2 regions of the Aliiroseovarius sediminilitoris genome follow, and region 2 is predicted to be linked to the other one. Evidence: riboswitches for the same ligand, from Rfam matches in the RefSeq annotation. Region 2 holds a riboswitch; the other holds the start of a gene.
What was found. A riboswitch is a leader RNA that binds a small molecule or an ion and turns the genes downstream of it on or off. The one in region 2 is predicted to bind cobalamin.
Positions count from the first base shown of each region.

Region 1: another riboswitch for cobalamin. It lies ahead of BMY55_RS15900 (DUF1636 family protein); the one in region 2 lies ahead of cobW (cobalamin biosynthesis protein CobW).

Region 1 is NZ_FOJB01000002.1:185,737-201,118, forward strand. Features, by position in the region: gene repB (plasmid partitioning protein RepB) at 1-684, opposite strand, end outside; gene repA (plasmid partitioning protein RepA) at 758-1,975, opposite strand; cobalamin riboswitch at 3,049-3,267, shown strand; gene BMY55_RS15900 (DUF1636 family protein) at 3,368-3,772, shown strand; gene BMY55_RS15905 (ABC transporter ATP-binding protein) at 3,769-4,551, shown strand; gene BMY55_RS15910 (ABC transporter substrate-binding protein) at 4,570-5,511, shown strand; gene BMY55_RS15915 (FecCD family ABC transporter permease) at 5,513-6,553, shown strand; gene BMY55_RS15925 (heavy metal translocating P-type ATPase) at 6,794-9,202, shown strand; gene phnE (phosphonate ABC transporter, permease protein PhnE) at 9,299-10,057, opposite strand; gene BMY55_RS15935 (phosphonate ABC transporter ATP-binding protein) at 10,057-10,839, opposite strand; gene BMY55_RS15940 (phosphate/phosphite/phosphonate ABC transporter substrate-binding protein) at 10,839-11,702, opposite strand; gene BMY55_RS15945 (cytochrome c peroxidase) at 11,714-13,594, opposite strand; gene mntR (manganese-binding transcriptional regulator MntR) at 13,688-14,149, shown strand; gene BMY55_RS15955 (ZIP family metal transporter) at 14,461-15,243, opposite strand; gene BMY55_RS15960 (DUF411 domain-containing protein) at 15,256-15,382, opposite strand, start outside.
Region 2 is NZ_FOJB01000001.1:75,524-92,551, reverse strand. Features, by position in the region: gene BMY55_RS00430 (ornithine cyclodeaminase family protein) at 1-760, opposite strand, end outside; gene BMY55_RS00425 (HAD family hydrolase) at 757-1,398, opposite strand; gene BMY55_RS00420 (response regulator) at 1,445-1,813, opposite strand; gene BMY55_RS00415 (DUF1636 family protein) at 2,003-2,374, shown strand; gene BMY55_RS00410 (threonine-phosphate decarboxylase) at 2,371-3,318, shown strand; gene cbiB (adenosylcobinamide-phosphate synthase CbiB) at 3,315-4,232, shown strand; gene BMY55_RS00400 (lytic murein transglycosylase) at 4,293-5,477, shown strand; gene BMY55_RS00395 (YbjN domain-containing protein) at 5,525-5,992, opposite strand; gene smc (chromosome segregation protein SMC) at 6,055-9,510, opposite strand; cobalamin riboswitch at 9,713-9,913, shown strand; gene cobW (cobalamin biosynthesis protein CobW) at 9,946-11,025, shown strand; gene BMY55_RS00380 (GNAT family N-acetyltransferase) at 11,022-11,474, shown strand; gene BMY55_RS16845 (hypothetical protein) at 11,482-11,643, opposite strand; gene cobN (cobaltochelatase subunit CobN) at 11,708-15,403, shown strand; gene BMY55_RS00370 (GNAT family N-acetyltransferase) at 15,400-15,870, shown strand; gene BMY55_RS00365 (hypothetical protein) at 15,895-16,209, opposite strand; gene BMY55_RS00360 (TsoY family (seleno)protein) at 16,372-17,028, shown strand, end outside.

The DNA.
Region 1 (15,382 bases), on a different contig from region 2:
GGTGTGGTTTGATTTCACCGCCATCAACCTTTTAAAGTCTTCCCAGCGATCCCGCCCGATCTGTTTTGCAGGCCCAATTGCGTCAATGATATGCGCCGGAATCGTTCCAGCGACGGACAACATGCGCGAAAGCAGTGTGCCATCGATAGTGAGCGCCTGTTGAATCACGTCTTTGGCTTGACCCAAGTCGTGCAGATTCTTGGCAAAGAGCGCTTTTTCGATGAAAGACAGATCTGCCCGTGCTGTGTTTTCCTGCCCCTGCGCCAAAACGTGGGCGACGTCGTCCATTTCCTTAACCACGGCCCGCACCGGAAATCCAAGCACGCGCGCGACCCGCACACGACGATGTCCGAAGACCACCATATACCGGTTTGGGATTTCTGGATGGGGTCGCAGCAGGATCGGCGTGTCCTGCCCATTGGCAGAAATCGACGCCTTCAACTCCTCGAAGGCCTCATCGTCTCCGCTTAGGCGGTCATTTACAAATGAGGCATCAATGAACGCCGGATCGATCTCGACAATTGTTTCACCTTCGAGAAGACGTTTGGAGTTCTCCGCCAGACTGTCGATGGAAACCTTCATCGACTTCGACGCACCGCGCATAGCATAGCTGGAGCGCGCACCATCAATGGGTTTCTCGGTCGGTTGCCCGATCACGGATTTCAACAGATCTTTTCTGGCCATGTTGTTCTCCCTTTTGGGGTGATCACGCACCCTTCTGCACGGCTGTCAAAACTCATCTGCACGGCTGTCAAAATCATAGACTGTCGCGCCCCCAGGCCTGATGCACAAGATCAGCAATCTCGTCATTCACAGCATTGAGCGATGTGATCGCACGGTCATATGTCGAACGTACAAACTGTGACCGCTCAACCTCGTACAGCGTCTGCTTGGTGATTCCAGCATCAGAAATGGCTGTCGATTTTACCATTTGCGCTTCGAGCATCTGATTTGGAAACATTGCCTGCAAAAAGCCGACCATCTGCTTTTGCGGGCCGTCGGTCGGCTCAAAGCGCGTCACGAGGTATCGAAACCACTTCAGCCGCATTTCGGCGCCGGCTTCCCGAATGGTTCGCAAAATACCGCCAAGCATCAAAAGGAACTGGCTCATCGACATCACGTCCAGCATTTGCGGATGAACCGTAATCAAGACGGAGCTTGATGCGGTTAGGGCGGTTAGGGTCAAATAACCCAGCTGCGGCGGGCAGTCGATCACGACCACATCATAGCGATCCTCAACTTCTTCGAGGGCTTTTGAGATTCTGGTGAAGAAAGCGCGACCCTCGGACGGGTCGCGACTCGTAAGCGCGACAGGCGTATCGTATTCGTACTCCTGCAAATCCAGACTAGCGGGCACAATATCTAGATTTGGGAAATTCGTCGGCCGGATAACTGCGCTGATCGGTTGGCGCTCGTCGTCATAGCGCAGAGTCTCATACAGGGATAAAACAGAGTCTAACTCAGGCTGAATTCCATGTAACGCAGTGAGTGACGCCTGCGGATCAAGATCCACCGCCAACACACGATGACCTTTAAGCGCCAGATGTTGGGCAAGATGTGCAGCGGTTGTCGTCTTGCCGCTACCACCTTTGAAATTCACGACCGAGATCACGTGAAGTTCCTCGTTTTCTGTCCGGTGGGGCAGATACTGCCGCTTTCCGGGCCGACCATGAACGTCAAGATAGGCGCGGAGTTCCAGCATTTGCTCGGCGGAGTAGGAACGACGACCAGAAGAAGATGTCTCTGGCTCGGGCCCTTTACCTTCAAGATGCAACTTCTTGATAGTTGATTGGGTGACACCGAGAAAATATGCAACCTCGGCCAGAGAGAATTGCCGCAACCCTTTCTGGGCGTCGGGTGGATATTGCTCCTGACGCAATATATTGAGTCTGTCAGAAATCAATTCCCCTTGTTGGAGGATGATCTCGTCGAAGGCAATCGCGCCCGTATCATTTTGGAATGGTGCTGCTTCCATTCTGTCGCCCCACTAAATATCGCTTTTATCGCGATTTCTATCCTTAAACTGTGAATACAGCGGAAGCTGGCTATCCACAACGATTATTTCTGTGGATGACCATACACCGCTTTGCGACGACAGAACTTGTAACGGTGTCTAAACCTTGCTGGCCAGGGGAATGTAACCGCTAAATCTGGTGTGCCGCTTCATTTTAGCACTCGCGCTAAGGCATTTATGTTGCAAGCAATGACATCTAAGTATTTGTTTCTTTATTATTTTTAGAATCTGCACGGCTGTCAAAAAGGTTGAAGGAGCTGCTTTTAGATAAGCCCATCCGCGGCGCTGAGACGAACAACGGTTTCAAGATCAACGCGCGAATTGCCGCCGAGACAGCCGACCGGAAATTTCTGACAACAAGGTCAGGTCCGATGACCCGGAACAGGCAAGGGCGTCGAAGATGCTGAATTCAACACCCGATTCTCTTCAGTGCAAGGGTCGATCTGGCCGGGTGTCTCGACCGACCGACAACCGCGACCTCTCTTTCGAATCGCAGGAGATCGGCGTCTGTAGCGAAACATACTGGCAGTTCGCAGCCCTCTCGCGTTTCGCCATGACAGCAGTCGGGAATGAACACGATGCGTGAAGTCATTCGGGGTTTCGCAGACGGCGGCTTCGACAGTGGTATGGATGTCAAATGTCAGTGTGAAGATCGAACAAGCCCCTCGTCAATCTCGATGTAGGCGCTGTTCGAGTTAATGGTGGTTGGAGTCGCGAGACCTGTCTCGAAAGGGTAGGGGGGTATTCTGGATTTCACTTTGTCGACGTGGGTTCCAAAGCCTGTCGTTCAGCGACCAAGAAAGAGGATGGGAAAATTTTACACCAAACTGTGAACACGGAACGCCGTGGGGAAAGCGACGGTCTAAGGGCTTTTGGAGTCAACATCTGAAACATCGCGCTTGCGCAATCGCAACGCCGGATTTCCCTGCCGACTGCCGCCTGCGTTTCATCAACCACTTACATCTTCAGGCAGAACAAACAGCGGATGCTTTGTATGGGAAGAAAATTATTGTCTTGACCTATCAACGATTGTGTCGGAAATGACCTTAGATGGTTTTCGAAAGACGAATGCGCTTTCGGAATGAAAAGGGAATACGGTGAGGAATAGCCAAAAGGCGCTAAATCCGTGACTGCCCCCGCAACTGTGAGCGGCGAGCGACCCCGATGAGCACCACTGAACGCTCCGCGTTTGGGAAGGTTCGGGCAAGCGACAACCCGCAAGTCAGGAGACCTGCCATCAAGGATGCAACTTCAACCCGGGCGGGGTGTTCGGACAGGAGGCCATGATGGCTTTGCGGTGTATTCCGTGTGATATTTTACCTGTGTTTGCCCTGCGTTCTCGCGGAGGGCGATATGGGCATACCACGTCACAGAATAACCATCTGCACATCTTGCAGACATAGGGGCGCAACCTGTAGTCCTGGTTATGATCTGATCAAACGATTGCGTGCCGCCATTGACGCGGCAGGAGACGCGATCAGCGAAGAATTTGAGGTCTCGGGCGTCGCCTGCATGGCGGGGTGCTTGCATCCCTGCACAATAGCTTATCACAGCACGCGCAAGGCAACCTATCTGTTCGGGGATATCGAACCAGATCAGGACATTGACGATCTTGTCGCATTTGCCCGGCAATATGCAGGTCTGGGGGATGGATGGTGTTCATCGGCCGAAAGGCCCGGTAAGTTGGGCAAACATACGCTGGCGCGAATTCCGGCAATGGTGCTTGCTTTGGAAGACAGCGAGGTGCGCCAGTCATGAACGCCGCAAGTCTTATTGCCGACAATATCAGCTGGGCACCGCACAAATCTCTTCCACGTCTCCTTCATCCCGTCAGTTTCAAGGTTGAGTCTGGGCAGGTGCTGGGGGTGGTTGGTCCGAATGGTGCTGGCAAATCCACACTGTTGCGCTTGATCTACCACTATCAACGACCGACATCCGGGCGCATCCTTGTGGATGGCAAAGATATCTGGTCTTTGCCATCTCGGGCTGCGGCTCGCAAGGTTGCCGCTGTTTTGCAAGAACAACCCGGCGCATTCGGTCTGACCGTCCGCGACATTGTCACTCTGGGGCGCACACCGCATCGTCAGGGGTTTTCGACCCCGGGTGCGCATGACGCCGAGATTGTCGATGCTGCCATAGGCCGGATGGACCTTCAGAATTTGGCATTCAGGGATGTTGGCACATTATCTGGCGGTGAACGTCAACGGGTCATGGTCGCGCGCGCGTTGGCGCAACAGCCACAGGTTCTGGTTATGGACGAACCAACCAACCACCTCGACATTCGCCATCAGCTTGAGATCCTGTCCTTGATCCGCACCCTTGGCCTTACAATTGTCGTGTCTTTGCATGACCTTAACATGGCGGCCGGAGTTTGTGATGCAGTTCTGTTGCTTGAGAACGGACATTGTAAGGGCTTCGGCCTTCCCGAAGACGTCCTGAACGAACATCTGGTGTCGCAGACATTTCGCGTCAAGGCACACCGCGAAACCCTCAGCCTCAGCCAAACCCGGCACCTGTCTTTCCAGCTTCCCGATTAAAGGAAATCCCAGATGAAAATGACGTATTCTTCGACCGTGTTCTGTGCCTTGCTGGCATTAACGTCGACAAGCGCCTTTGCGCAAGCAACCGTGCAAAGCTGCAATCGCGAGGTGACATTTGACGAACCCCCCAAAGCGGCAATCTCAAACGACGTCAACCTGACTGAAATGATGCTGGTTCTGGGGCTGGCAGATCGCATGGTCGGTTATACCGGCATTTCCGGGTGGAAGACGTTGGATGCCTCCATGACCGCGGGCATAGAGGAACTTCCCGAGTTGTCCTCCAAATACCCGAGCAAAGAGGTCCTCATCGGCGCAGGGGCTGATTTCTTCTTCGCGGGCTGGAATTATGGCATGAAGGTCGGCGGCGAAGTCACGCCTGAATCGCTCGAACCGTTTGGTATCAATGTCTACGAACTGACCGAAAGCTGCATCCATATCGGCGAAAAAGCCGCAGCCAGCATGGATGATATGTACGATGACTTATTGAACCTTGGCAAAATCTTTGACGTCAAGGAAAAAGCCGTTGATCTGGTCGAAGGCTATCGCGCCGAACTGGAGAGCTATACCGCAGGTCTGTCACTGTTGGACGAAGCGCCGCGTGTCTTCGTCTATGACAGTGGCGAAGACGCGCCCTTTACGGCGGGTCGCTATGCCATGCCAAATGCCCTGATCGAGGCCGCGGGCGGCACCAATATCATGAACGATCTCGAAAAAAGCTGGTCTACGGTGGGTTGGGAAGCTGTGGTTGAGCGCAACCCGGAAATCATCGTGATTGTAAATTACGGCGAAGTGACCGCCGAAGAGAAGCGTAACTTCATGATGTCAAACCCGGCCTTTGCCGATCTGGACGCCGTTAAAAACGACCGTTTCGTCAGTCTGGAATATGTCGAAGCCACGCCGGGGCCGCGCAATGTTCAGGCCGTGAAAAAGCTCGCCTCGGCATTCAGGGTCGAATGAAATGATCGCGAAGGCAGCCGCAATCCCTAAAACCAGTTTCCGCTTCGTAATAGGGGCTGGGCTGGTTCTGCTGCTCTTTTCGCTTTCTGTGGCCATAAGTGTAGGGGCCATATCGGTGCCCTTATCAACCGTTTGGGGTGTCTTGATCAACAAGATCGCCCCGGATACCATCGCCCAAAACTGGCCCGCCGGACACGAGGCTATCGTCTGGGACATTCGCTTTCCCCGCGCAATTCTTGCTGGTCTCGTCGGGGCAGGCCTGGCCATGGTCGGAGGCAGCCTTCAGGCTGTCACGCGCAACCCACTCGCCGATCCTCATTTGCTGGGCATATCTGCCGGCGGGGCTTTCGGGGCCATTCTGGCGCTTTTGCACACCGGCATGTTTCTGGGCACTCTGACGGTGCCTTTGTTCGCCTTTTTTGGTGCGCTTGGCGCGACACTTTTGGTTCTGACGGTGTCACAGATTGCCTCGGCCACAAGTGCCGATCGCCTGATCCTGGCTGGGGTGGCAGTGTCATTCATCGTCATGTCGCTTGCAAATGTGCTGATCTTTCTGGGGGATCCCCGTGCGACGCACACGGTTGTCTTCTGGATGCTGGGTGGCTTGGGTCTGGCCCAATGGGGACAGTTGATCTATCCGCTGGTGATCTTGGTGCTGTGCGGCTCATATCTTTGGCTGAAAGCCCGCAGTCTGAACGCAATGACCATCGGTGATGAAACCGCATCGACCCTTGGCATCCCGGTGGCGCGGTTCAGGTTGATGATTTTTGCCATGGGTGCGCTGATCACGGGCGTTATGGTCGCATTCTCGGGCATCATCGGCTTTGTTGGCCTGATGGTTCCGCATATTGTTCGCCTTCTGGCCGGAGGGGATTATACCCGTGTTCTGCCAGCATCCGCATTGTTCGGTGCCATTTATCTTTTGTGGTCGGACATCATCGCCCGCACGGTATTGGCCCCGGACGACCTGCCAATTGGCATTGTTACCGGGCTGATTGGTGGCGTGTTTTTTGTTTGGCTACTCAGACGGCGGACCGGTTGACTTCTGTTCAACAGAGCGTGTCGATCCAGGAAAGCAAAATCCCGTTTGAAGTCACACCACAACTCCCTTTCCGTTCGTTCATATTCACGTCGATCAGCAACAAACACGTTGCTTGTGCGATGTCGCACCTGTTCAAGTTTCTCGCCGCAAAGAAAAAGGGTCGACTGCAAACTTAGCTCTTGAACCTCAAGCCACTGTAGACCCTACATTGCTGCTGTTGATTGATTCTGGAGAGAACACATGGCGGTGAGTACCGATAACGAGCGTCGCGACATCCAACCTGAACATGAACATGATCATAAGCATGATCATTCAGGGCATAAGCACGACCATACGGCGCACAAATCGGATGGTAGCGCCTGTTGTGGCGGAGGCGCAGCGCAAGGGAATGTGATTCCGTCTGCACCTCCGCCCGATGAGGGACGGAGCTTTCAAGTCAGCGGTCTGGATTGCGTCGAAGAGGTTTCGATCCTTTCCAAAGTGGTTGGCCCAAAAGTTGGCGGTGCCGATCATCTTGCCTTCGATGTGATCAACGGACGCATGACGGTTTTGGAGAGCGCCGAGCAGATTTCCGATGGCGAAATCGTCAACCTGGTCGCCAGCACGGGAATGACTGCCCGGCCTTGGAACGCCGAAAGCGCCAGCGCCGATCAAGCGGCACATCTTGCCAAGCAGAAATTGTTCACGTCCCTGAGTGGCGGATTTTGGGCCGCAGGGTTCGTATACCATATCGTGGAAACCGGTCTGGGCGGTGCGCTTGGCTTGTTCTCGGGCCATGGCGAGTCAGCGATGCCGGTCCTTGAGGCCGCACTCTTCGGTTTCGCAATCCTCTTCGGGGTATGGCTTGTCGCGCCAAAGGCCTGGTCGTCTGCACGCCGCCTGTCTCCCGATATGAACCTGCTGATGGTTGTGGCCGTTGCAGGTGCAATCGTACTTGGTGAATATTTTGAAGCTGCAACCGTGGCGTTTTTCTTTTCACTGTCGCTCTATCTGGAAAGTTGGAGCGTTGGACGGGCCCGAAACGCGGTCTCGGCGCTTTTGGATCTGGCGCCGCCCACGGCGCGTGTCCTGAAGGATGACGGATCAGAGGCCGATGTTCCGGCCGCAGAAGTAGCCGTGGGGGCGCGGTTTATCGTCAGAGGGGGTGATCGCATCCCGCTTGATGGTGAGGTCATTGATGGGGCAGGGGCTGTGGATCAGGCCCCGATCACTGGCGAAAGTGCGCTTGTTCCCAAGGAAGCAGGGGACGATGTTTATGCGGGCACGATCAACGGAGAGGGCACGCTTACGGTCCGCGCAACGAAAGCGGCAACCGATACGGTCTTGTCAAAAATCATCCGCATGGTTGGCGACGCGCACTCGAAACGTGCCGAGGTCGAACAATGGGTCGCGAAGTTTGCCCGGATTTACACGCCGATCGTGATGGTTCTGGCGGCAGCAATCGCCGTCTTGCCACCCCTCTTTTTTGGCGGCGCCTGGGATTATTGGTTCTACAACGCTCTGGTCCTGCTGGTGATCGCGTGCCCCTGTGCCCTCGTCATTTCGACTCCGGTATCCATTGTTGCCGCCCTTGCTGCATCCGCTCGGGCCGGCGTGCTGATCAAAGGCGGGGCCTATGTCGAGGCACCCGGTCGCACCACCGCACTTGCGATGGACAAAACCGGCACCATTACCATGGGCGAACCCGAAGTGGCCGCTGTCTATCCCTTGGGTGACGTATCTAAATCAGAGCTATTGGCCCTTGCCGGTGCCCTGGAGGCGCGGTCGTCGCATCCTCTTGCGCGCGCCATTCTTGGCAAGGCTGAAACCGACGGTATTGCAGTGCAAGCCGCCAAGGACACCCGCACCGTCCCAGGTCGTGGGTTGGTGGGGCGCATCGACGGAAGAGATGTCTGGCTTGGATCGGATCGTTTCGCAGAGGAAAAAGGCTTTGGCGAAACCATCCCGTCAGACCTTCGGAATCAGATTGAAGGGGCCGGAAGCACCTTGGTCGCGGTTGGCGACGAAGGCGGCGTAACCGGTATTCTTGAACTCCGCGACCGCATTCGCCCCAACGCCAAGGGCATTGTTGCACAGCTTCATGCGCAGGGCGTCAAGACAATCATAATGCTGACGGGCGACAACGAGCGGACAGCACGTGCCGTGGCGGCCGAGGTCGGCATCGATGAAGTCCGCGCGGAACTCTTGCCCGAAGACAAGGTGACAGCCATCGAAGAGCTGGTCGCGCAACATGACATGGTTGCGATGATTGGCGACGGGGTCAACGATGCGCCCGCTATGGCGCGCGCGCATTACGGGATTGCCATGGGGGCCGTTGGCTCTGATGCCGCCATTGAAACGGCCGATATCGCGTTGATGACAGATGATATCGGCAAGGTGCCTTGGCTGATCGGTCATTCGCGCAGAACAATGTCGATCATCCGGCAGAACATTGGCATCTCTCTGGCCACTAAGGCTTTGTTCGTCGGCTTGACCGCGTTTGGTATGGCTACGATGTGGGGCGCTATCGCAGCCGATGTGGGTGTCTCGCTGGTGGTGGTCGCCAATGCGCTGCGCCTTCTGCGGGCTCGCGAAACCCCCAACGATGACCAGGGTGGAGAAAAAATTGGCGAACAGATGGCGAAAGGCGCGCTGGCCCATGGACATTGATCAGATCGCTGCGTGTCGGCCGTCTTGCCGGAATAGATCTTCCACAAACGGGCAACCCGTTGGCTGAGACGGCCGCGCCGCAGGGCGCAGCCCTTGTCAGGAAAAACGTCGGCGCAGAACAACGTTGAAGGCTTCAATCGCCACCACCATGACAATTACCGCAAGAGTGGCGCTCGCGGCTTTGTCATATTGGAAAGAGCGCACATAGGTCTGGATGTAAAAACCAATCCCCCCGGCACCGACGATGCCAAGGACCAGCGACTCGCGCAGGTTCAGCTCAAACCGGAAGATTGTGTCGCGCGCAATCACGGGTGCCATCTGTGGCCAGATCGCATACCGAAGCCGCGCGAGTGTTCCCGCGCCCGCACTTTCCAAGGCGGCAAGGGGCGCGCGTGACACGCCGTCGATTGCCTCGGCATAGAACTTGGCCAGCATGCCCGTCGCGTGGAACGCAACCGCAATGATGCCGGGCAGGGGACCAAGCCCGACTGCACCCACCATCAGCATCGCCACCAATATCAGCGGAATGGCCCGGATGATCGCCAGCACCGTTCGGATCGGACGAAAAAACACCGGTGGGGCCATCGTCTCGGACGCAAGAAGCCCCAATGGGACAGACAGGAAGACAGCGCCAAGCGTGCCGATAATTGCAATGCGCAGCGTCTCGGCGCTGCCCTTGATGATATCGTCCATCACCGAAGGATCGGGCGGGAACATGCGGCCCAGGAAATCGGCTATCCTTGTTCCGGCCGAGGCGAGACGTGTCATTTCGACATCGGTGGTGATCAACGACCAAAGGACTGCGCCGCCAACCAATAGTGCGGCCAAGAAGCTGCCGGACCCACGTGAACGCATCAGATCACCGCCCTGAGGCCGTTGGCCGGTATCTGCACGGCACCACGATAAAGCTCTGTCGTAGCGTCATCGGACAACTCGGTCGCGGGCACATCGAATGCGATCCCCCCATCCCGCATGCCGACGATGCGCTGTGCGAAACGCCGCGCAAGTTCGGGTTGATGCGATGAGAATAGAACGGTCGCGCCACGCGCGCGTGCTGCCTCTGTCAACAGTGTCAAAATCTCTGCAGCGCGAGTCGGGTCGAGACTGCTGACCGGTTCATCCGCCAAGATCAATTGCGGTTCTTGCGCCAGGCATCGGGCAATGGCGACGCGTTGCCTTTGGCCGCCACTCAGGCTATCGACCCTGCGCCTTGCAAGGTCCGCAATTCCGCAATCGCCAAGCGCACTCTGTGCGACCTGAAGATCGTATGATGTGGGCAATCCAAGAAAGGCTCGAAGCGGCGACATCCGTCCAAGACGACCGTTGAGCACGTTGCGCAGAACGGTGGCGCGTTCGACCAAAGCAAATTCCTGAAAAACGAAGCCGGTGGTCGGGCGATGGGCCTTCGGCGGCGGGCAATCCGGATCAAGCGGGTTGCCGAAGATCGAGACCCGGCCTTGCCAGTCCCGAAGCCTGCCATCAAGCAGCGTTAGACATGTCGTCTTGCCGGCGCCGGACGGTCCAAGAAGCGCGACGATCTCGCCTGCCGGAACCGAAAGCGACAGGTGTTCCAACGCCGGGGTGTCTGCACCGGAATGGGAGAAACTGACATCGTCGACTTGCGCGGCAACTTGCATCACAGAAGCCCGAATCGTCGCGCCATCTCCCGCACCCCATCGTAGGCACCGGGATCGGAAAGGACATAGCCGTCGGGTCCGTAGAGATAACGGAGCATTTCTCGGTTCTCGGGTTGGTTCAGCTTCATCATGGCGTCGACGAACCTTGTTTGAACACCATCGTCAAGCCCGGGACGCGCGATTACGACATGGCTCGGGATCGCTTCGCTTTCCGCAATCCAAGTCACCTCGGCCTGTTGTTCGGGCGTAAGAAGCAAATCTGCATACTGGCTCGCGCCTGCGGCATCGACCAGACCCTCTGCCATTGCTTGCATCGCTTGTTGATATCCACCGGCAAAATAGACGCGTCCAAAGAAGGTCTCTGCCTTTTCCGGACTTTCGATCAGGCCCGCATTGATGAATTCGGCGAGCGGATAAAGATAACCTGATTCCGAAATCGGGTCGGCGAAGGCAATGTAGCGACCGCGCAGATCGGCAAGCGTCTTGATACCGCTGTCGCGGCGCACGAAGATGCGGCCAGTGTAGCTTGGCGCATCGCGATAGACTTCGGACAGAAGCGGCACGGCGCCGATCTCTGCCTCTGCCAACACAAAGGGCAGCGCGCCCATGAAAGAGATGTCCGCGTCGCCGTTGCGCAACGCTTCAACTGCGGCGGCATGGTCAATAGTCACAAACCCTTCGACGGGCACTCCGATTTCACCGGTCAGCCAGCCCGTGACCGCCTCGATATCGCCGAGTAGTTTCTCTGGGTTCTCCTGCGGAATGAAGGCAAGGCGCAGGGCGCGTTCCTGCGCAACAAGCGGGTTTGTGGCAGCCAAGGCGACCGCTACGCCAGCCAGAGTCAATACGGTTCTGCGGTTCATTTGGATTGTCATCAGAACGCCCTTTGGTCAATTGCGGCGGCTTGGGTTTGAAAAGCAGTCCAACTTGCCTCGGCGGTTGCCCAGTCACCTTCGCGCACCGCAGAACCAACATCAGCAAGTATTTCCGCCAACGCATACACCTCGGGCCGGGCGGCAAGATTGGACATCGTGCTGGCATCGGCAGAAAGATCTGCCGCCACGGTGTCGGTTAACAGAAGGATGTGCTCGGCATCCCGCCGGGGCAGCAGCGTGTCCAGCGTCGACGCGAAGGTCGTCAGTTCCGTGAACGCAAGGCGGAAGGCGGTGTTTTCGTCGTCAAACGCCTCGTACGGCTTGTCCGCAGAGCCCACGGTTTCGATATAGGCCGTGAGGTCCGCACGCTCTGATGCGGTCAAGCCAAGAGATTTCGTATCGTCGAACCAATCCACAACTGCGGCCAAAGTGGGCAAGGATCCATCGTGGAAATACGGGGCCGTGTAAGCCGTCCCAAGCAAGGTGGGTGTGTCAAAAGCGCCTGCGCGCGCATCAACATAAGGCGCCGCAGCCGAGCCGATATCGTAGGCTTGCCGGTCGAGGAAATTTCCGTCCGGCACATGGCAACTGGCGCAGGATCGTTCGCCAAGCCCCGCGAAGGGACGGTTGAAGATCGCTTCGCCGCGCCTTGCCGCTTCGGGGGCGGCGTCGGTCAACTTGCCATCTGCGGTCAACTTGGAGTTTGGCAAGAAATCGAACTCAAGCATATAGGCGACCAACGCGTCCAACATGAACGGCGTCGGTTCATCACCGCCAAACTCGCCCACAATGACGTTGCGCGTGAACTCACGCAAAGAAGCAAAGCGACCGTCACGACCGTAAGGCCCGGTAAAGCGCAAGCCCCGCAGGCTTGGTATGTCGATGGGATCGTCACGCCGATCGTTGAAGATCGGGTTGAAAAAGGCACCATCCACGTCGATGGCACCGGGTTGGTGACTGGCACCGGGAATGAACAGCCGCTGGTTCACGTCCGACCGGTTGTGGCATGTGGAACAGGCAATCCCAAGGTCACGCGCGGGGCTGCCGAATATCTGCGTGCTGTCAAACAGCATGTCGCCATAGGCAACGAGTGGAAGGTCTACCTCGTCGATGCCCCGTTCCTCGAAATTGAGAACGAGCCGCGGAAGCGGATCCTGATCGAATATGTCCGATCCCGGTGGCAGGCTGGGCGGCACGTCGATAGCGCGTCCGCTTATCGCGGCGATTTCTGGCAATGTGTTCAAGGTGTCGCGTGGCGCAAAGCTATCCACGAGATAGTTCCGTTCAAGATAGTCAGAAATCACCTCGCTTGCGGCGACCATGGTCGCCCGATCAGCGGGTATCCCACCTGTCCCCAGTATACCGGACGACCCGGCACCACTGTTCAAGTCCAGCCATGCGAGGCCGATGTCACGCGCCGCGTCAGGATCGGCAGCAGTTACGCCATCGGCAAATGCACGATAAAGATCGCGACCCGTCTGCACCGCTTTTCGTGCATCCGATGGGTCAGTGGCGACCAATGCCCGCCCCAGTTCTTCCTCGATCCTGAGCGCGATCAATCGCGTGGCCTCGGCGAAGAGCGCCTGTCGATCCTCTTGCTCGATGGCCTTTAGCAGCCGCGAGGTATCAACACCGCTTTTGGCTCCCAGCGATTTCAGAGCGCCGTTGGTAAATTCGGAATTGCGATGGGGTTCAGACCAAGCCGTCGCAACCTTGTCCCAAGGCAAGGGTTCCAGATTTCCCAGAAAAAGCGTCAGGCGATAGGCCGCGGCCTCTGGAATCCATGGCGCCTCTTTTGCAGGCGTGGCCGAAACCGGCCCTGAAAGAACTGCCGCACAGATAAACGCCGTGAAAAACAGCCTCTGGAAAATCAAGATCAACAAAGCCTCCGAAATTGAAAGTTAGCCATGGCTAATATATCTACCCATAGCAAACAAGTTGTCAATCTATCCGTCTCGCTTCATTGTAGGGCTATGACAAAGCTGGAATCGAATGACCGTGAAACCGTTGAGCCCGTCGTCAGGGCACCTGAAGCACAAGCAGAGGGGTTTGCGACGGTCCGCCAGGCCCATGAGTCCGAAATGGCAGAGGATTACGTGGAACTGATTGCCGAGCTCATCGAAACGCAGGGAGAAGCGCGACCGGTCGAGATCGCCGAGCGCCTTGGGGTCAAACCACCCACAGTCACCAAGAACATCTCACGGCTCAAGGCTGCGGGGTTGGTTCGCCGAGAGCCCTATCGCGCCATTTTCCTTACCGAAAACGGTCAGGCACTGGCCGAGACCTGCAAGCGGCGCCACCGGATCGTGGTGGCATTTCTCAGGGGACTCGGGATCGACGAAGAAACAGCCGAGCGGGATGCAGAAGGCATCGAGCATCATGTCAGCGAGGCGACACTTAAGGCCTTTGAGCGCCACATTCTTCAAAACAGTTGAAACCGATGGCGACGACCGCCGGAAACACCCTCATCAGAAACTGGAACGTCGCCCCCGTCACTGTGCCCGATCACTCGTGCGTCAAGCCAAAATGCGGGTGAGGGTGAGGGTGAGGGTGGTTGAGACAAACATGCCAGCAATCCAAACAAAATTGCACAGCGCGCCGCATATTGGGTCGTGTCGAGACGATTCCCTTGCTGTTTCCTGGCCAGGAAAGCGACCAAGATCGCTTTCGTTCCATGCTCGACCAGAATGGCCGCAACCGCCGTGAGAGGCCCAACAGCCAAAAGTTTTTTGGGAACTTCTTGCGGTTATCCCAGCCAGACATCGAGAAACAACATCAGAACCAGGCCAATTGCCAGACCGAGGGTCGCTTTGTTCTGATGTCCGCTGCGATGAGTTTCTGGGATGATCTCGTGACTGATCACATAGAGCATTGCCCCGGCGGCAAAGGCCAACCCCCATGGCAAGATCGGCTCGGACAAAGTAATAATACCCGCACCCAGCAAGCCGCCAACAGGCTCGACCAGACCGGTCAGGGCTGCGATGCCCCATGCGCGAAGTTTGGAATATCCTTCCCCTAACAGTGCAACTGCGACGGCAAGACCCTCTGGAGCATTCTGAAGCCCGATACCGATGGCAATAGGCAGCCCACCTTCGACACCACCAGAGCCGAACCCCACGCCGACCGCGAGACCTTCGGGGAAATTGTGGATCGTGATCGCGATGATAAACAGCCAAACCCGTCGGAGCGACGCCGCTTCAGGGCCTTCACGCCCTGTCTTGAAATGCTCGTGCGGTAGCTTCTCGTTCATCAACGCCACAGCGCCCATGCCAAGCAAAATTGCGATACTAACAATCGCGGCAGGGGCCGCTCCGTTCTCGAACATCGGTTCGGCAGCATCAAGTGCTGGGATGATCAAAGAAAAGAACGACGCCGCCAACATCACACCTGCGGCAAACCCCAGCGAGAGGTCGCGTGTCGCGCGCGACGGAACACGTCCCAAGAGAATGGGAGCCGCGCCAAAGGCAGTCATCAGCCCCGCCGCGAGACTGCCAAGAAATCCTAATGCGATCGGAGAAAGGGCGTCCAAGTCGAATCCAGTCTAGTTTTCAGCGTAAAACATAGAGATTTCGGTCGACCCGTCTTGGCTGGTCAGAAACACATCGCAGGCCTCGCGATCATCTTTCGAACCCATACCCGGCGAACCACAAGCCAAGCCTGGCACAGCC
Region 2 (17,028 bases):
TCACCCCGCGCGCCAGCGGGTCTTTGAATTCTCCGATATGGTCCAGAACGGTGTCACGACTGTCCATGAACAGCCGCGCACGGGTTAGGGCTTCATCATCCGCTTCCCGCATGTCCGGGCGATAGGCACCGATCAGGTCCAGATGCTGGCCCGGTCGTAACCAATCGCCCTTGATCAGCGGATCGGTGGTCATGGTCGCCGAGGTAATGATGTCGGCCCGTTTCACACCGTCCTCAAGCGAAGCGACGATTTCGGTCTTGTCACATTCATCCGCAAATTTCTGTGCGCCGTCGGGGCTGCGGTTCCAGATCAGGAAACGGGCGTCGGGAAACAGCGCGCCATAGGCGTCACGCAGGTTGCGCCCCACAGTGCCCGCGCCAACGATCAGGATCACCCTACTGTCAGGCCGCGCCAGCAGTCGCGCGCCCAGCACACTATCACCGGCGGTCTTCCATTTGGTGACCAAATGGAAATCGACAATCGCATCCAGCAACCCGGTGACATCGTCATAGAGGTTCACTGCCCCATGGATCATCGGTTCGCCCCGCGCCGGGTTGCCGGGCATGATGTTGGCGGTCTTGACTGCAATCCCAAGCCCGTCGATCCACGCCGAACGGGTGAGCATCGTATCATCGCCGCGATACAGGAACGTGTCGCCAATTTCAGCTTTGGGCCGCAAGTGACCCTGCAAAATCGCATCGGTTAGTGCGCGCCAATCCAGAAGGGTCTCGGCATCGAAGGGGATCATGGCAGGGGTCACAGGTCATCCTTGTCTAACAGTCCGCAAGCGATCAGGTGATCGGCCCAGTTGCGTGAAGTGGTAAAGTGGTGGGTTTGCCAGCCGCGATTGGCGGCAACGGCGATGTTTTCTGCCCGGTCATCGACGAACAAAAGCGTGCGCGGATCATGGCCGCAGTCAGCCTCGACCATCTCATAGATCTGCGCATCGGGTTTTGCGACCCCCATATGCCCGGAAAGATAGCGGCGGTCGAACTCTGCCAGAAACTCGAACTTTTCCTCGGCCAGAACGAATGGCTCACGGCCGAAATTCGAAAGTGCATAAACCGGATGCCCCCGTCCTTTCAACGCCCGCAGTGTTTGTACCGACAGGTCGATGGCGGGTTGAGCCATCTCAAGCCAGCGGTCATGCCACCAGCGAATTTCTGTGCGATAGGTCGGGTTTGCCTCGGCGAAGTCATAGATGACCTGCTGAAACACTCCACCCCGATCGACCCGATCATTCATCGCGTGCAGATCGAGACTTTCAAACATTTGCAGTCGGCGCTCGCGCCCGATCCATTGGTCGTAAAGGTCTTCGGGCTGCCAGCGGATCAACACGTTTCCGATGTCGAAAACGACGGCGCCGATGGTGTGGCGGGGTGAAGTTTCCTTGGTCATGCCCAGACCCTAGCGAAGCCAGATCGCGGCGCAAGCCGCTTTGCACCTATCCGTTGTCAACGGCACCGTGAAAGGCAATCACATTGGCCAGATCCTCGGACGGGATATCAGCCGAGACACAGGCATGGACATTGGTAATATGATTGAAAATCGAGCCGTCCGAGAAAAACGTGCTTGCGGTGACAAAGACGACGCGCGCGGTGGGCAGACGAAAGGCCACATAATCGGCAATCGCGATGCTGTTCCCACCGGCGAACGTTGCATTCAGGACCACCACATCAAAACTCTGGTGATCCAGCAGGTGGGTGACGCCGTCAGGATCATGTGCGCATTCAACCTCAATCCCCTGCCGCAGCAAGTGGCTGGCCCAAAGTTTGGCCAGTTCCGGGTTGGTTTCTACAATCAACACCCGCATCTTATGCACTCCGCCTTTCAGGATCGCATGAACAAGCGTGCATATCTATGACAACGCGCAGGAAAGGTTAATGGACAAAGTGCCGCGCTGGAAAAAAGGATGCCGCGTTGTGTGTATCAGATGCCGCATCCACCATTGTGTTTCGCATGATTTTCCGGTTCAAACCCCAACAGAACATGGGAGCGCGAAATGACCACCTGGATCACAATCTGTGACACATGCAAACGTGAAGACTGGGATGCGGCACGCAACCCGCTGACGGATGGCGAGGTTTTGGCCGCCCTGATCGAAGAACGCGCGTCGGGCACAGTGGTTAAAACCCGTCGCGTGTCGTGCCTGATGGGATGTGACAACAGCTGCAACGTGGCGATACAGGCAGATGGCAAGCTGTCTTATACGCTGGGCAAGTTCGATCCGACGGTCGAGGCGGCTCAGGGCGTGGTTGACTATGCCAAGGCGCATGCGGAAAGCACGTCGGGTCAGGTGCCGTACCGCGAATGGCCGCAGGCGGTGAAGGGGCATTTCGTGACGCGCCACATGCCGTTGCCTGACGGCGAATGATCCAGACCGGGCCGATACGCGATCATGGCGGCGGACTGGATGCCGCCATGGCCCAATATGGTGGCGCGCGCACGGATTGGCTGGACCTGTCCACCGGGATCAACCCCATGCCCTATCCCGTGGGCGACGTGCCGTCCTATGCGTGGGAAAGCCTGCCGGACGAAGCCGCGTTTGAGCGACTGGAGCGCGCCGCGCGCCGATTCTGGTCGGTGCCCGAGGGGGCCGCGATTCTGGCCGCGCCCGGTGCCTCGGCCCTGATTGCGCGCATCCCGTCCTTGCGTCTGGCCAGCCGGGTTGTGATCCCGGGCCCGACCTATAACGAACATGCGGCGAGTTTTCGGGGCCAGGGGTGGTCTGTCGAAGATAGCGGCAGCGCGGACGCCCGCGTGGTTGTGCACCCGAACAACCCGGACGGACATCTGTGGACAACGCCGATCTTTGACCAACCCCTGACGGTTATTGATGAAAGTTTCTGCGACGTCACACCGGACGCAAGTCATATCAATTCCGCGACTAAACCCGGCGTTCTGATCCTGAAAAGTTTTGGCAAGTTCTGGGGCTTGGCAGGGTTGCGGCTTGGCTTTGTAATTGGCGACCCTGCGCTTGTCGCTCGATTGCGAGAATCCATCGGGCCGTGGCAAATCTCTGGTCCGGCGCTGACTATTGGCACGCGGGCTTTGGCAGATCGGCACTGGGCGGACCGGACCCGCGCCCGGCTGGCCGCTGATGCGACGCGCTTGGATGAGCTGATGACAAGTAAAGGGGTGACGCTGGTCGGGGGGACTACACTTTTCCGGCTTTATGAGGTCGGCGACGCCGCCGCTTGGCAGCAACGTCTGGCCAAGGGACACATCTGGTCGCGGGTGTTTCCATATTCCGACCGATGGCTCCGACTTGGCCTGCCGTCTGCAACCGGCTGGGCACAGTTGGAACGCGCGTTATGAGCGGCGCCCTGATCCTTGTCCTCGCCTTGCTTCTGGACTCTCTGGTTGGCGAACCGGAGTGGTTGTGGAAACGCGTGCCGCACCCGGCCGTGCTGATGGGGAAGGCGATCGAATGGCTGGATCAGACATTCAACAAAGGCGACAACCCTATGGCCAGCGGGGCGCTTGGGGTGCTCGCGTTCTGTGTGATTGCGGCGATGATCGGTTGGGCCATTGAAGATGTGTCCTTCGGTGGCGTGCTAGAGGTCATCGTGGTCGCAGTCCTACTGGCGCAGAAATCGCTGACGCAGCATGTTCAGGCGGTGGCGGATGCGCTGCGGCAATCTGTGGAACAGGGGCGGGACGCGGTCAGTCAGATCGTCGGGCGCGACACCGCCGAGATGGATGGCCCCGCCGTATCCCGAAGCGCCATCGAAAGCGCGGCCGAGAACTTCTCGGACGGCGTTGTTGCGCCAGCCTTCTGGTTTCTGATCGCAGGCCTGCCGGGGATCCTTGTCTACAAGCTCGTAAACACGGCGGACAGCATGATTGGCTATCGCACCGCGCGTCACGAAGCGTTCGGCAAGTTCGCCGCCCGGCTGGATGACGCGATGAACTGGGTGCCCGCGCGCATGACAGCGGTGTTGTTCATGGTCAGCCGTTGGCAATGGCAGGCGTGGGGCGTGATCCGCCGCGATGCGCCCTTGCACCGTTCGCCCAATGCCGGTTGGCCCGAGGCCGCCATGGCCGCGACGCTGGGTGTCGCGCTGTCCGGCCCACGTTCCTATGAAGGCGAAATGCGGGACTTTCCTTGGGTGAATGCAGAGGGCGTGCGTGACATTGGCCCGAAGGAAATCGACCAATCCGTTGACCTGTTGTGGTCCGGCTGGTTGGTGATGCTCGGCTTTGTGATCCTGGTTGCGGTTGTCACCTAGTGTCAGTCAGGTAACGTGCACTTCAGTTCAATACGAGGTTGCACAATACGAGGTTGCACCATGCACAAGATCCTGACCCATGCCACATTGGCGATTTTGTTGGGCACCGCACCGTCCTTTGCCCAGCTTGTGGAATGTGGTGGCGGGTTTAATAGTTTCACCGCCGCCATGAAGGCCGAGGCGATCAATCGTGGACATGCGCAATCCGCCGTCGATGCCTTCTTTGCATCGGTTCGGCAGGATCCGGCGACGATCAAGGCAGATCGGGCGCAAGGCATCTTTCAGCGGCCGTTTATCGACTTCTCTCGTCGCTTGATCAGCAATGACCGAATGGCGCGTGGCAAGTCGATGATGAAGAAATACGATAGTGTTTTTGACAAGATGGAGCAGACATATGGCGTCAGTCGCGGCGTTCTGACGGCATTCTGGGCGTTTGAAACTGACTTCGGCGCGGTGCAGGGGGACTTCAACACTTTGAACTCGCTGATGACCCTGTCGCATGATTGCCGGCGTCCAGAGCTGTTTCAGCCACAAGTCTTTGCGGCACTGGAGCTTTTCGAGAAGGGCAGTTTCAACCCCAAAACCTCCAAGGGCGCATGGGCCGGCGAGATTGGCATGGTCCAGATGCTGCCCGGCGACATTATCGAGGCGGGTGTAGATGCCGATGGCAACGGCACGGTTGATCTGCGCACCTCGCCCCCCGATGCGCTTCTGTCCGGGGCGAATATGCTTCGCAAACTGGGTTGGCGCGCGGGCGAACCCTGGTTGCAGGAGGTGACAGTTCCCCAGGACCTCGACTGGTCAACAACCGGTCTGGACACAACGCTCAGCGTGGCTGATTGGGCAGGTCTTGGCGTGAAGCCGCGCCACGGGTCGTTCGGCGCGTCTGATCTGCAAGCATCGATTCTTTTGCCGCAGGGGCGCAAGGGACCAGCCTTCATCGCTTACCCAAATTTCAGCGTGTATTTTGAATGGAACAAGAGCTTCGTTTACGTGACCACCGCCGCCTATTTCGCCACCCGGTTGGAAGGGGCGCCGGTATACAATGCGGGCAACCCGGATCCGGCTTTCTCGGGCCAGCAGATGAAGGCACTTCAGAAAAAGCTACAGGCACGCGGGCATGATGTGGGCAAGGTCGATGGCATTCTGGGTGCAAAGACACGTGCCGCGGTTCAAAAAGAACAGGTCAGGCTTGACTTGCCAGCCGACGCATGGCCAACCGCGCAATTGTTAAAGGTGTTGTAGGTCTTGCGCATGCAGCTGTGAGCCAGCATGGATGGCCGCGCGGACGGTCAGGAAAGCACGGCCTCGAAGCTCTCTACAAGCTCGGTCCAGATGTCGAACATTTCGTCAAAGTCGTCTGAATCGACACCGGCATTCCCGGTATAGATATCGTATTCCAGCTTCTTATTTCCTTCGTCATCCTGATAAACACGGCCATAGCGTTGTTCGGCATTCCATGTATTCAGCGCCTCGGACGAGATTTCATTTTCGGCCGTGTAGCCGGCATAGAATTGAAGCGAATTGCAGTTGATGTTGTCAGAACAGCCATAAAAGAAGATGGCGAAAGTCGTGCCATAGTACTGAAGCTCGATCAACGGATCGCCCACGCTGTCTTCGGTCAGCGTGGCCGGGGCGCCAATATCTTGAAAATAAGCCAGCACGGTTTGTGGATCAGACGCTTTGATCGGATCGGCAAAAGCGCTGGTCGCCAGACCGGCTCCAATCACTGCGGACGCTGTAAGCTCTTGCAACTTCATGTCATTGCTCCTGAACCGTTTTCTGGTTCTAAAAGAGATTGTCAGGTTGCGCAACGGATCGCTCAGGCCACCAGTGCCTCGGCCTTCTTCAGATCGACGCTGACCAACTGGCTTACACCCATTTCGGCCATGGTCACACCGAACAGTCGATCCATCCGCGCCATGGTGACGGCGTGGTGGGTGATGATCAGGAACCGTGTGTCGGTTCGGCGGGTCATCTCGTCCAGCAGGTCACAGAACCGCGTGACGTTGGAATCGTCCAAAGGTGCGTCCACCTCGTCCAGCACACAGATCGGGGCCGGGTTGGCCAAGAACACCGCGAAGATCAAGGCCAGCGCGGTCAGTGTCTGTTCCCCGCCCGACAACAGGCTGAGCGTCGAGAGCTTCTTGCCCGGCGGTTGGCACATGATCTCGAGCCCGGCTTCCAGCGGGTCATCGCTTTCGACCAGAACCAGCTTGGCCTCGCCGCCGCCGAAAAGATGTTTGAACAGATTGCCGAAGCTGGCGTTTACCTGCTCAAATGCCGTCAGCAGACGTTCGCGACCTTCCTTGTTCAGGCTCGCGATGCCTGCACGCAGCTTCTTGATCGCCTCATCCAGATCAGTCTTTTCCTTCAGCAGCGTGTCGTGCTCTTCCTGAACCTCTTTCGCGTCTTCTTCGGCGCGCAGGTTCACCGCCCCTAATGCGTCGCGTTGGCGTTTCAGACGGTTTACGTCATGCTCGATTTGTTCAGACGATGGCATCTTGTCGGGATCGGTATCCAAACTGTCCAGCAGGGCGTCCGGTGTGGCTTCCATATCCTCGGCAATGCGCTCGGCGGCATAGGTTACGGTTTCGCGCGCGGCATCGGTGCGGGCTTCGGCACGGGCGCGGGCCTCGCGGGCCTCGCCTGCGGCGCGTTCGGCACCCCGTTCAGCCGTGGCGGCCTGACGCTCGGCAGTTTCACCTTCAGCCAGTTTGTCGGCGGATGCTTTGCGCCGGGTTTCCGCTTCGCCGATCGCATTTGTCAGTTCACCCCGCTTGGCAGCCAATGCCTCGGGCGCTGCGTTTGCTTCGCTCAACTCAGTTTCGCTTTCGGCCTTGCGTTCTTGCAGCTCGGCAATCCGTTTGCCCGCCGTTTCAAGCCGATGCTTCCAGCCCGAGACTTCCTTCGTGATCTCCTGACTCCGGCGGGTCCGGGCCTCACCCTCTCGACGCAATTCGTCATGGGTCGAGCGTTTGGTCATCATCGTCATGCGCGCGGCTTCCACTGCCATCTTGACGTCCTCGACCTGCGCGCGGGCAGCCTCCAGATCTCCCAGGTCGGTCACACCGCGCTCGGCATCAATCAACCGCTGACGCGCGCCCATGGTTTCTTCTTCATGGCGTTTCAGCGCCATACCAAGGTTTTCCAGCTTGCCACCCGCGATGTTGCGGTCCGCTTCAGCGCGCGACAGGGCGCGGTTGGCGTCTGCCATGGCGCGGTCCGCATCGCGGCGCACGTCCCGTGCATGCTTATCGGCCTCGGTTGTTTCAACCAGACGCGCCTTCAGCGTTTCATGCGCCGCGCGCGCACCATCCGCACGGGCCGAGGCGTCTTCCAGTTCCTGTTTCAGCTCTTGCAAACGGTTCAGTTGCTCTAGCCGCAAGGCCGCGGTCGAAGGTTGATCTTCCGCACCCGCGCGGAACCCGTCCCAGCGCCACAAGTCCCCTTCCATCGACACCAGCCGCTGGCCGGGCTTCAACTCGGTCTGAAGCCGTGCAGCGTCTTGCGTTCTGACCAAGCCAATCTGGCTCATCCGGCGGGCCAACACTTCGGGCACGGTCACGTAGTTTGACAGCGCACTGACACCTTTAGGCAGTGATTGCGCCTGCGCATAAGCGGGGAGCGACGCCCAGCCTGACGGCGCGTCCCCGTCAATCGCTGGTGCACGCAAGTCATCCGCCAAGGCCGCGCCAAGCGCCTTTTCGTATCCCGGCTTCACGCGCAGATCGTCCAGAACCTGCCCGCCTTCGGACGCGTCACGCTCCACCAATCGCGCCAAGGCCTGAACCTCGGCGTGCAGGGCATTCAATTCACCTTCGGCGGCAGACCGGGCGGCACGGGCATCAGCCTCGCGGGCCTGTGCATCCGCACGCGCATCGTCGGCAGCGGCCAATGCAGCTTCTGCTTCTTCGGCGGCTCTAGAGGCAGTCGCTTCGGCGGTTTTGGCCGCTTCGTAATCTGCACCGGCCTTGCCCAATGCGGCCTTTGCTTCGTCCATAGCCGAACGGGCGCGGTCGGCTTCGCCTTCGCTTTTCTCAAGTGATTTGCGACTGTCTTCCAACAGGCGGTGCGCCGACTGGTGGCGGGCCGCCAGCCGGGCGACGTCTTCGGTCAGTTGCGTCAGATCGCCTTCGCGCTCTTGCAGAATCGCGGCACTTTCGCGCGCTTCGGCACTTGCGGCTTCCAGTGCGGCATCATGCCCGTCGGACGCCTTGGTGATCTGCGACTGTTCCCACTCCAACCGCTCGATCGTTTCGCCCGCATCCTTGTTCAACCCACTTTCACGCTCCATATCGCGCGTCAGTTGGGCGATCCGGGCGGTCAGCGTTTCAATCCGCTGCCGGGCTTGGGCTTCCTGGTCCGACAACTGGTCGTGCTGGACTTGCAGGCGTTGCAGGATGGCGGCAGCGACGGCTTCTTCCTCGCGCAGCGGGGGCAGACGATCCTCGGCCTCTTGCCGGGCCTTGGTGGCGGCGCGCGACGCCCCTTCGGCAGCAGCGGCGGCTTTTACGCGTTCGGTCAGCTGGGCCTCGGCCTCGGCACGCGCCGCATCGGCTTCTTTCCAGCGGCGATACAGAAGCAACCCCTCGGCGCGGCGCAGATCGTCGCCGATGGTGCGATACCGGGCGGCCTGCCGGGCCTGCCGCGCGAGTTGACCCAGTTGGGATGCCAGTTGTTCGATCACATCTTCGACGCGCGACAGGTTGGTCTCGGTGCCTTTAAGTTTCAACTCGGCTTCGTGCCGACGTTGATACAGGCCCGAGATGCCCGCCGCTTCTTCCAGAATGCGGCGCCGCGACTTGGGTTTGGCGTTGATCAACTCGCTGATCTGCCCCTGCCGCACCAACGCGGGCGAATGCGCCCCGGTTGACGCATCGGCGAACAGCATTTGCACGTCCCGCGCCCGCACGTCCTTGGTGTTGACCTTATAGGCCGACCCGGCGTCACGGGTGATCCGGCGCACAATCTCAAGATTGTCATTGTCGTTGAACCCCGAGGGGGCCAACCGCTCGCTGTTATCCAGCAGCAACGCCACTTCGGCAAAGTTGCGGGCAGGCCGGGTTGACGCGCCTGCGAAGATCACGTCCTCCATCCCGCCGCCACGCATCGCAGTGGGGCGGTTTTCACCCATAACCCAGCGCAGGGCTTCCAGCAGGTTCGACTTGCCGCAGCCGTTTGGCCCGACCACGCCTGTCAGCCCGTCCGCGATCACCAGATCGGTCGGGTCCACGAAGCTTTTGAAGCCATTCAGTCGGAGTTTCGAAAACCGCAAGCGGTCTGCCTCATCATTGATTCTTCTTGAACCCGGAGTTTTCCGGGGGAAACGGGGCGAGTCAACGGCAGACGTCGATATATGGGTGCAATTGGCAGGTTATCCACAAGATATTGCATCTGCCTGCCGTCCTGAACCGAACCTTTGCCGCCAAACCCGCCCATCGAGTCGGTTTCCGTCTTGACCCCGCCAAGCCCCACGCGGCAAACAAGTCCGGCATGGTTCCCATTGGGACAAGAGGGAATGCAGCGGAGGCGACCCAATCCGGGGCCTGATGTTGCAGCCGCCCCCGCGACTGTAAGCGGAGAGCACCTGCACGATGCCACTGGCCCTGATCGGCTGGGAAGGCGGCAGGGGCCTCGACCCGCGAAGCCAGGAGACCTGCCATGCCAAAATGCAACCCACCCGTCGGGGAGACGGGGTATGGAGGACAAGATGCAAGCAAAGATACCGGCCACCGTCGTCACGGGCTTTCTGGGCGCGGGCAAGACCACGTTGATCCGTCACATGCTGGACAACGCAAACGGCAAGCGCATCGCACTGATCATCAACGAATTTGGCGATCTGGGTGTGGATGGGGACATTCTGAAAGGCTGCGGGGACGAAACTTGCAGCGAAGACGATATCATGGAACTGTCGAACGGTTGCATCTGCTGCACTGTGGCAGAGGATTTCATTCCGACGTTGGAAAAGCTGTTGAACCGCGATACGCCTCCCGATCACATCGTGATCGAAACCTCGGGTTTGGCGCTGCCTCAACCCCTCGTTCGAGCGTTTCAGTGGCCTGAAATCTCGACCCGCGTGACGGTTGATGGTGTTGTGACCGTGGTGGATGGCAAAGCCGTTTCGGACGGCCAATTCGCGTCGAACCTTGCGGCAATCGAGGCGCAGCGCAAGATGGATGACAACCTAGACCACGAAACGCCATTGTCAGAACTGTTCGCCGATCAGGTGGCTTGTGCCGACATGATCGTCGTGAACAAATCTGACCTGCTGGGCGAGGATGAAGCCGCGGCGCTGGTCGGCAAGCTGTCCGGCGATGCGCGCAAAGGTGTGCAGGTCGTGCGCACCTCAATGGGCGCGATTCCGATCGAGGTGTTGCTGGGTCAGGGCGTCGGTGCCGAAGATGATATGGCCGCACGTCACGAAGTGCATCACCATCACCACCATGATGATGACCACGATGATGACCATCACGACGATGATCACCACCATCATCATGACCACGACCATGATGCGTTCGAAAGTTTTGTTGTGACGCGGGCCGAAGTCGCTGATCCGGGAGCGTTTGCCGAACAGGTTGCCCAGACGATCCGCGACCACAACATCCTGCGCCTGAAAGGCTTTGCCGCCGTATCTGGGAAACCCATGCGCCTGACCCTGCAAGCGGTCGGTCCGCGCGTGGATACCTACTACGACCAGCCCTTCGGCGCACAACCACGCGAAACGCGGCTGGTGGTGATTGGCCAGTCGGGGCTGGATCGCGTGGCCATCGAAAAGGCCCTGGTGGCATGACCATCGACGTGACTCCCGGCGATCCCCGCGATCCCGGGGTCGCCGCTTTGCTTCGGCAAAGTCACGCGTTGATGGAAGAACTGTTCCCGCCGGAAGACAATTTCTATCTGGACATCGACGACCTTTGCGTGCCCGAGATTTCATTCTTCGTGGCGCGCGAGGAGGGTCGCGTGCTGGGCACTGGGGCGTTGGCCGACAAGGGCAGCTATGGCGAGGTGAAGTCGATGTTCGTCGCCACCGAGGCGCGCGGCAAAGGTGTCGGCGAGGCGCTTCTGGCGCGGATCGAAGAGACTGCCCGCCAAAAGGGTCTGGCCGCCTTGAAGCTGGAAACGGGCAATGTGCTTCACGCGGCGCACCGGCTTTACCAGCGCGCCGGTTTCAGCATTTGTGGTCCGTTCGGAGGCTACCCCGAGGCGTACAGCTCAATCTTCATGGAGAAGGCGCTGTGACGAATGCTCAGCCCTTCTTCGCCTTGGCGGCGGCTTTCATGCGTGCCAGCAGGGCCGCCTTGTCGTCCTTTCGGTTCAGCGGGTTCTTTTCGGTTCCACGGGCGTTGTGTTCGGAATGGCGCGGGGTGCCTTTGGCGGGCTTGGGCGCGCCGGCTGCTTTATAGTCCATCGTTCTACCTTGATTGGGCATGTGTTTGCCCGGTCACATAACACCAATTCGCAAAGGGCGCGACATGCATCTTCTGGCCGCCACACCCGGTTCCATCGACGACGGAAAGGAACCCGTCGATCTGGGGCAGACGCCTGCCGACGTGGTGTTCATATCGGCCGCAGATACGGAACTGGCAGGTCTGTCGCAAGCGCGCGGTGAGATGACCAACCCACCCGGGTTGCGTTTGGCCAACATGATGCATCTGGCGCACCCAATGTCGGTTGATCTGCATATCGACAATTGCGCGACCAAATCCAGGCTGGTGATCGCCCGCGTGCTGGGCGGTGTCGGTTATTGGAAATACGGGGCCGAGCAATACGCGGCGCATTTGCGCGACACGGGCGTGCCCTTGGCCCTGTTGCCCGGTGACGACAAGCCAGATGCCGAATTGCGGGCGTTGTCGACGGTTTCGGATGAGGATTATGACGCGCTCTGGGCCTATCTGGTCGAAGGCGGGCCGGAAAATGCGGTCGGGTTCCTGAATTACACCCGTGCCATGCTGGATGGCAGCGACAAACCCGAAGCCGCACGCCCCTTGTTGCGCGCAGGCGTCTATTGGCCCGGCGCCGGGGTATCCGATCTGGGCACGGCGCGGGCAGACTGGACCGATGGCGCCCCCTTGGTGCCGATCATTTTTTACCGCGCGCTGGTGCAGGGGGCAGGGCTGAACCCGATCAACCGGTTGGTTCGGGCGCTGCTCAGGCAGGGTCTGAACCCTCTGCCCGTGTTCGTCGCGTCGCTGAAAGACCCGGTGTCGGTCGCGACGATGGAGCATTTGTTCACCGAGGCCGCTCCGGATGTGATCCTGAACTGCACCTCGTTTGCGGTGGGATCGCCGCATGAGGACGACACAGCGCAACCGGCGAACCCATTCCAGTTGCCTTGGTGCCAAGCCGCCCCGGTCTTTCAGGTCGTGCTTGCCGGATCCAGCGAAGAGGCATGGGCCGAAGGTCTGACCGGCCTGTCGGCCCGCGACATCGCGATGAACGTCGCGCTGCCCGAGGTGGACGGGCGCATCCTGTCCCGCGCCATAAGCTTCAAAGGCGAGGCGTTCTTTGACGACGCCACCGAATGCCCCATCGCCACCTATCGCGCGCGCGGCGACCGCGTGCAATTCGTGGCCGAGCTTGCCGCCAGTTGGGCCAAGCTGCGGCGGGCGAAAGCGGCGGATCGGCGCGTGGCATTGATCATGGCGAACTATCCCAACAAGGACGGGCGGCTGGCCAATGGTGTCGGGCTGGATACGCCTGCTGCGGTCGTTCATGCGCTGGGCCTGTTGAACATCAACGGCTATCGCGTTACCGGTGCCCCCGCCGACAGTGACACTTTGATGCAAGCGGTGATGACCGGACCGACCAACTGGCTGACAGACCGGGCCGCGCGCGCAGGCGGCGTCGCCCTGTCGATGGCGGACTATCAAATCAGCTATGGTCAACTGCCATGGACCTTGCGCGAAGCCATCGAAACGCGCTGGGGCAAGCCCGAAGCCGACCCGTTCTATACCCCCGGTGATGTCGATTGCGGATCGTTCGCCCTGGCTGTTCTGCAATATGGCAACGTGGTCGTCGGTGTGCAGCCCGCACGTGGTTACAACATCGACCCGACCGACACCTATCACAGCCCCGACCTTGTTCCGCCACACAATTACCTCGCCTTCTATTTCTGGCTGCGCCACACGTTCGGTGCCCATGCGATCGTGCATATGGGCAAGCATGGCAACCTTGAATGGCTGCCGGGGAAATCGGTGGCGCTGTCCGGTGAATGCTGGCCCGAGGCTGTGCTTGGCCCGATACCGCATGTCTATCCGTTCATCGTCAACGATCCGGGCGAAGGCACACAAGCCAAGCGCCGATCACAAGCGGTGATCATCGACCACCTGACACCGCCTTTGACACGGGCCGAAACCTATGGCCCGCTGCGCGATCTGGAAGCACTGGTGGACGAGTATTACGAAGCCGCCGGAGTTGATCCCCGCCGGATTGAATATCTGCGCCGCGAGATTCTGACGCTGACTTCGGCCACCGGGCTGGACGTTGATGTCGGGATGGTCGGAGATGACGAGGATCAGGATCTTGCCAAGCTCGACGCGTATCTGTGTGAACTGAAAGAAGCCCAGATCCGTGATGGTTTGCACATCTTTGGCCAGTCGCCGGAAGGCCGATTGGAGCGGGATCTTGTGCAAGCACTGGTTCGTGTGCCGCGCGGGTCGGGCGAGGGTGGAGATGCGTCACTCATCCGGGCTTTGGCCAAGGATCTGGAGTTGGACTTCGATCCGCTGGATTGCGACATGGCCGCGCCCTGGACCGGGCCGCGCCCCGACCTGTTGTCGGGCGAAGGGTCATGGCGCAGCCATGGTGATACGGTCGAAAGGCTTGAAGAGTTGGCATCGCGTATGCTCGACGGTGAAATCAAGGAACCTGGGGACGCCAGTGCTGCCGTTTTGACCGAGATTGCCGCGCGCGTGCGTCCAAATGTGGCAGCCTGTGGTCCCGGCGAGGAAACGGGGCTTCTCACCGCCCTTGCAGGGCAATTCGTCGCCCCTGCGCCGTCCGGCGCGCCAACCCGCGGGCGGTTGGATACGCTGCCAACTGGCCGAAACTTCTATTCCGTCGACAGCCGCGCCGTGCCCACCCCGACCGCCTGGGCGCTGGGCTGGAAATCGGCCAGCCTTTTGATTGAGAAACACCTGCAAACCCATGGCGATTGGCCGCGCGCCATGTTGGTAACTGCGTGGGGCACCGCGAATATGCGCACCGGCGGCGACGACATCGCACAAACGCTGGCGCTGATGGGTGTGAAGCCGAAATGGGACAGCGCCAATCGGCGCGTCACGGGGTTCGAGGTGATCCCGGCGACCGCGCTGGGCCGTCCACGTGTAGACGTAACGTTGCGTGTTTCCGGTTTCTTCCGCGATGCGTTCCCGCAGCTTATATCTCTGGTCGATAGCGCTGCGCGCGCAGTGCAGGCGCTGGATGAACCTGACGATGTGAACCCTGCTGCCGTGCGGGTGCGGGCGGGTGAGGCCGCGCATAGGGTCTATGGTTCGAAACCCGGTGCGTATGGCGCGGGGCTTCAGGCAATGATCGACGAACGGCTTTGGGCAAACAAGGCCGACTTGGCCAACGCCTATCTGGAATGGGGTGGGTACGCCTATGGCGCGGGCAGCGAAGGCGCGCGCGACCGGGAAGGGTTCGAGGCGCGGTTGAGCCAGGTCGAAGCCATCGTGCAGAACCAGGACAATCGCGAACACGATATCTTGGACAGCGATGATTATTACCAGTTTGAGGGCGGGGCGGCCGCTGCCGTGTCCACGTTGCAGGGGCGAGATCGGCCGATCTATCACAACGACCACTCGCGCCCCGAACGTCCCGTGATCCGCACCCTGGATGACGAGATCGGGCGGGTGGTGCGATCGCGCGTGGTGAACCCCAAATGGATCGAAGGTGTGAAGCGCCATGGCTACAAGGGAGCGTTCGAGATTGCCGCGACGGTCGATTACTTGTTCGCCTTTGCGGCCACCACGGGCGCGGTGAAAGGGCACCATTTCGATCTGGTTTATTCAGCCTTCATCGACGACGATGACACGCGCGACTTCATTGACGAACACAATGCGCCTGCGTTGAAGGAAATCGCCGAACGTCTGACCGAAGCGATAGAACGCGGGCTTTGGATGCCCCGGTCGAATTCGGCTCGGGCGCGGTTGGATGCGCTCAGATGAAACCCCGTCAAGTTTCGCCTGATGAAGATACCGCGCCCATCCTCGCGCTTCTGCATCGCGCGTTTGCACAGATGGAGGGGCGTATTGACCCCCCAAGCTCGCTGCACCGGTTGACCCCCTCTGGGATTGCGGAGCAGGCCCGCATGGGCGAGGTCTGGGTGATTGAAGATAAGGCTTGTATTTTCCTGACCCCGCAATCTGATGCAACGCCTCCAGATCTTTATATCGGAAAGCTGGCTGTGGACCCTGCAGCGCGGGGGCAAGGGCTGGCGCGGCATCTGATCAAGCTTGCCGAAGACCGCGCCGCTGTGCTTGGTCTTTCACGTCTGGTTTTGCAAACGCGCGTTGAACTGGTCGACAACCACGCCATATTCCAACATCTCGGGTTCGTGAAAACTGCCGAGATTGCTCATGACGGGTTTGATCGGCCCACGTCGTATCGATTTGAGAAATCCCTGCGCGGGTAACGTCCATTACTGCGCCCAAGTGCCTTAGCCGCAATCAATCTCGGCCCGCTGGATGGCTTGATCACCGGACAATGACCCCTCGACCACCTTGCAACCAGTGGCCTGTTCGATGGCGGTCTTGGCGCGGGCAAGGATGACGGGGATTCGTGGCAACGCTTCGAAACTTGTGCGATAAACCTCAACCCAGTTTTCGCGCCGGTGAACCGAAAAGGTTGAGCCGTCGACGGTTGCTTTCTTCACGCTGGTGTCGGCGGACATGAACTGCGGGCTGGGGCTGTCGCAGGCGGCAACAACCAGGCCGGTTACAAGAAACGCGGCACAGGTACGAATGGGTTTCACTCTGACTCTCCTGTTTCTGGGCAGGTTGCGACAGGATGGTTAACAACCGGTTAAGAACCAGTGAGGTCGCAGGTGCGACAACATGTGCACCGCGTTTGCTTGCTTTGGGGGACAAACAGTTCTATTGATATTCAAGAAAATGAATATGAATGGAGAGGTCCAATGCACCCCAATCGCCCAGCGGACAAGTACTCGCCGCTCTACTTCCTTGCCTCGGTCGGGGCAGGTGGCCTGACGGTTACATTTTTCATGTACCTGATGTTCTGGGTGCCCCACCAAGACCGACCGGTGCCTGTCTTCGAAGACATATTCGCGACCCTTGGGGCCGGATCGGTCGGCCTGAAAACTGCCATTGCTGTGGCACTTGTCGGTATCGCGACATTTGTTTTTCTGAACATCAAGTATCTGGTGTGGAACCTGAAGGCCTTCTTGGCCTTTCGTAAATCGGACGCTTATGAATCGCTGAAGAAATCAAATGCAGAAACGACCATACTGGCAATGCCGTTGGCCCTGGCGATGAGCGTGAACGCGCTGTTCATTGTCGGCTTGGTGTTTGTGCCTGGCCTGTGGTCAATCGTCGAATACCTGTTTCCCTTCGCGATGGCGGCGTTTCTGGCCATCGGTGTTCAGGCGCTGATCTATATCGGTGATTTTCTTGGGCGCGTGTTAACCAACGGGGGAGTCTTCGATGTGACCGCGCATAACAGCTTTGCCCAGATGCTGCCGGCCTTCGCGCTGGCCATGATCGCGGTTGGCTTCTCGGCCCCCGCCGCGATGAGCACCAATTCCGTGGTCGTCGGCGTCTCTCTCGTCGGGTCA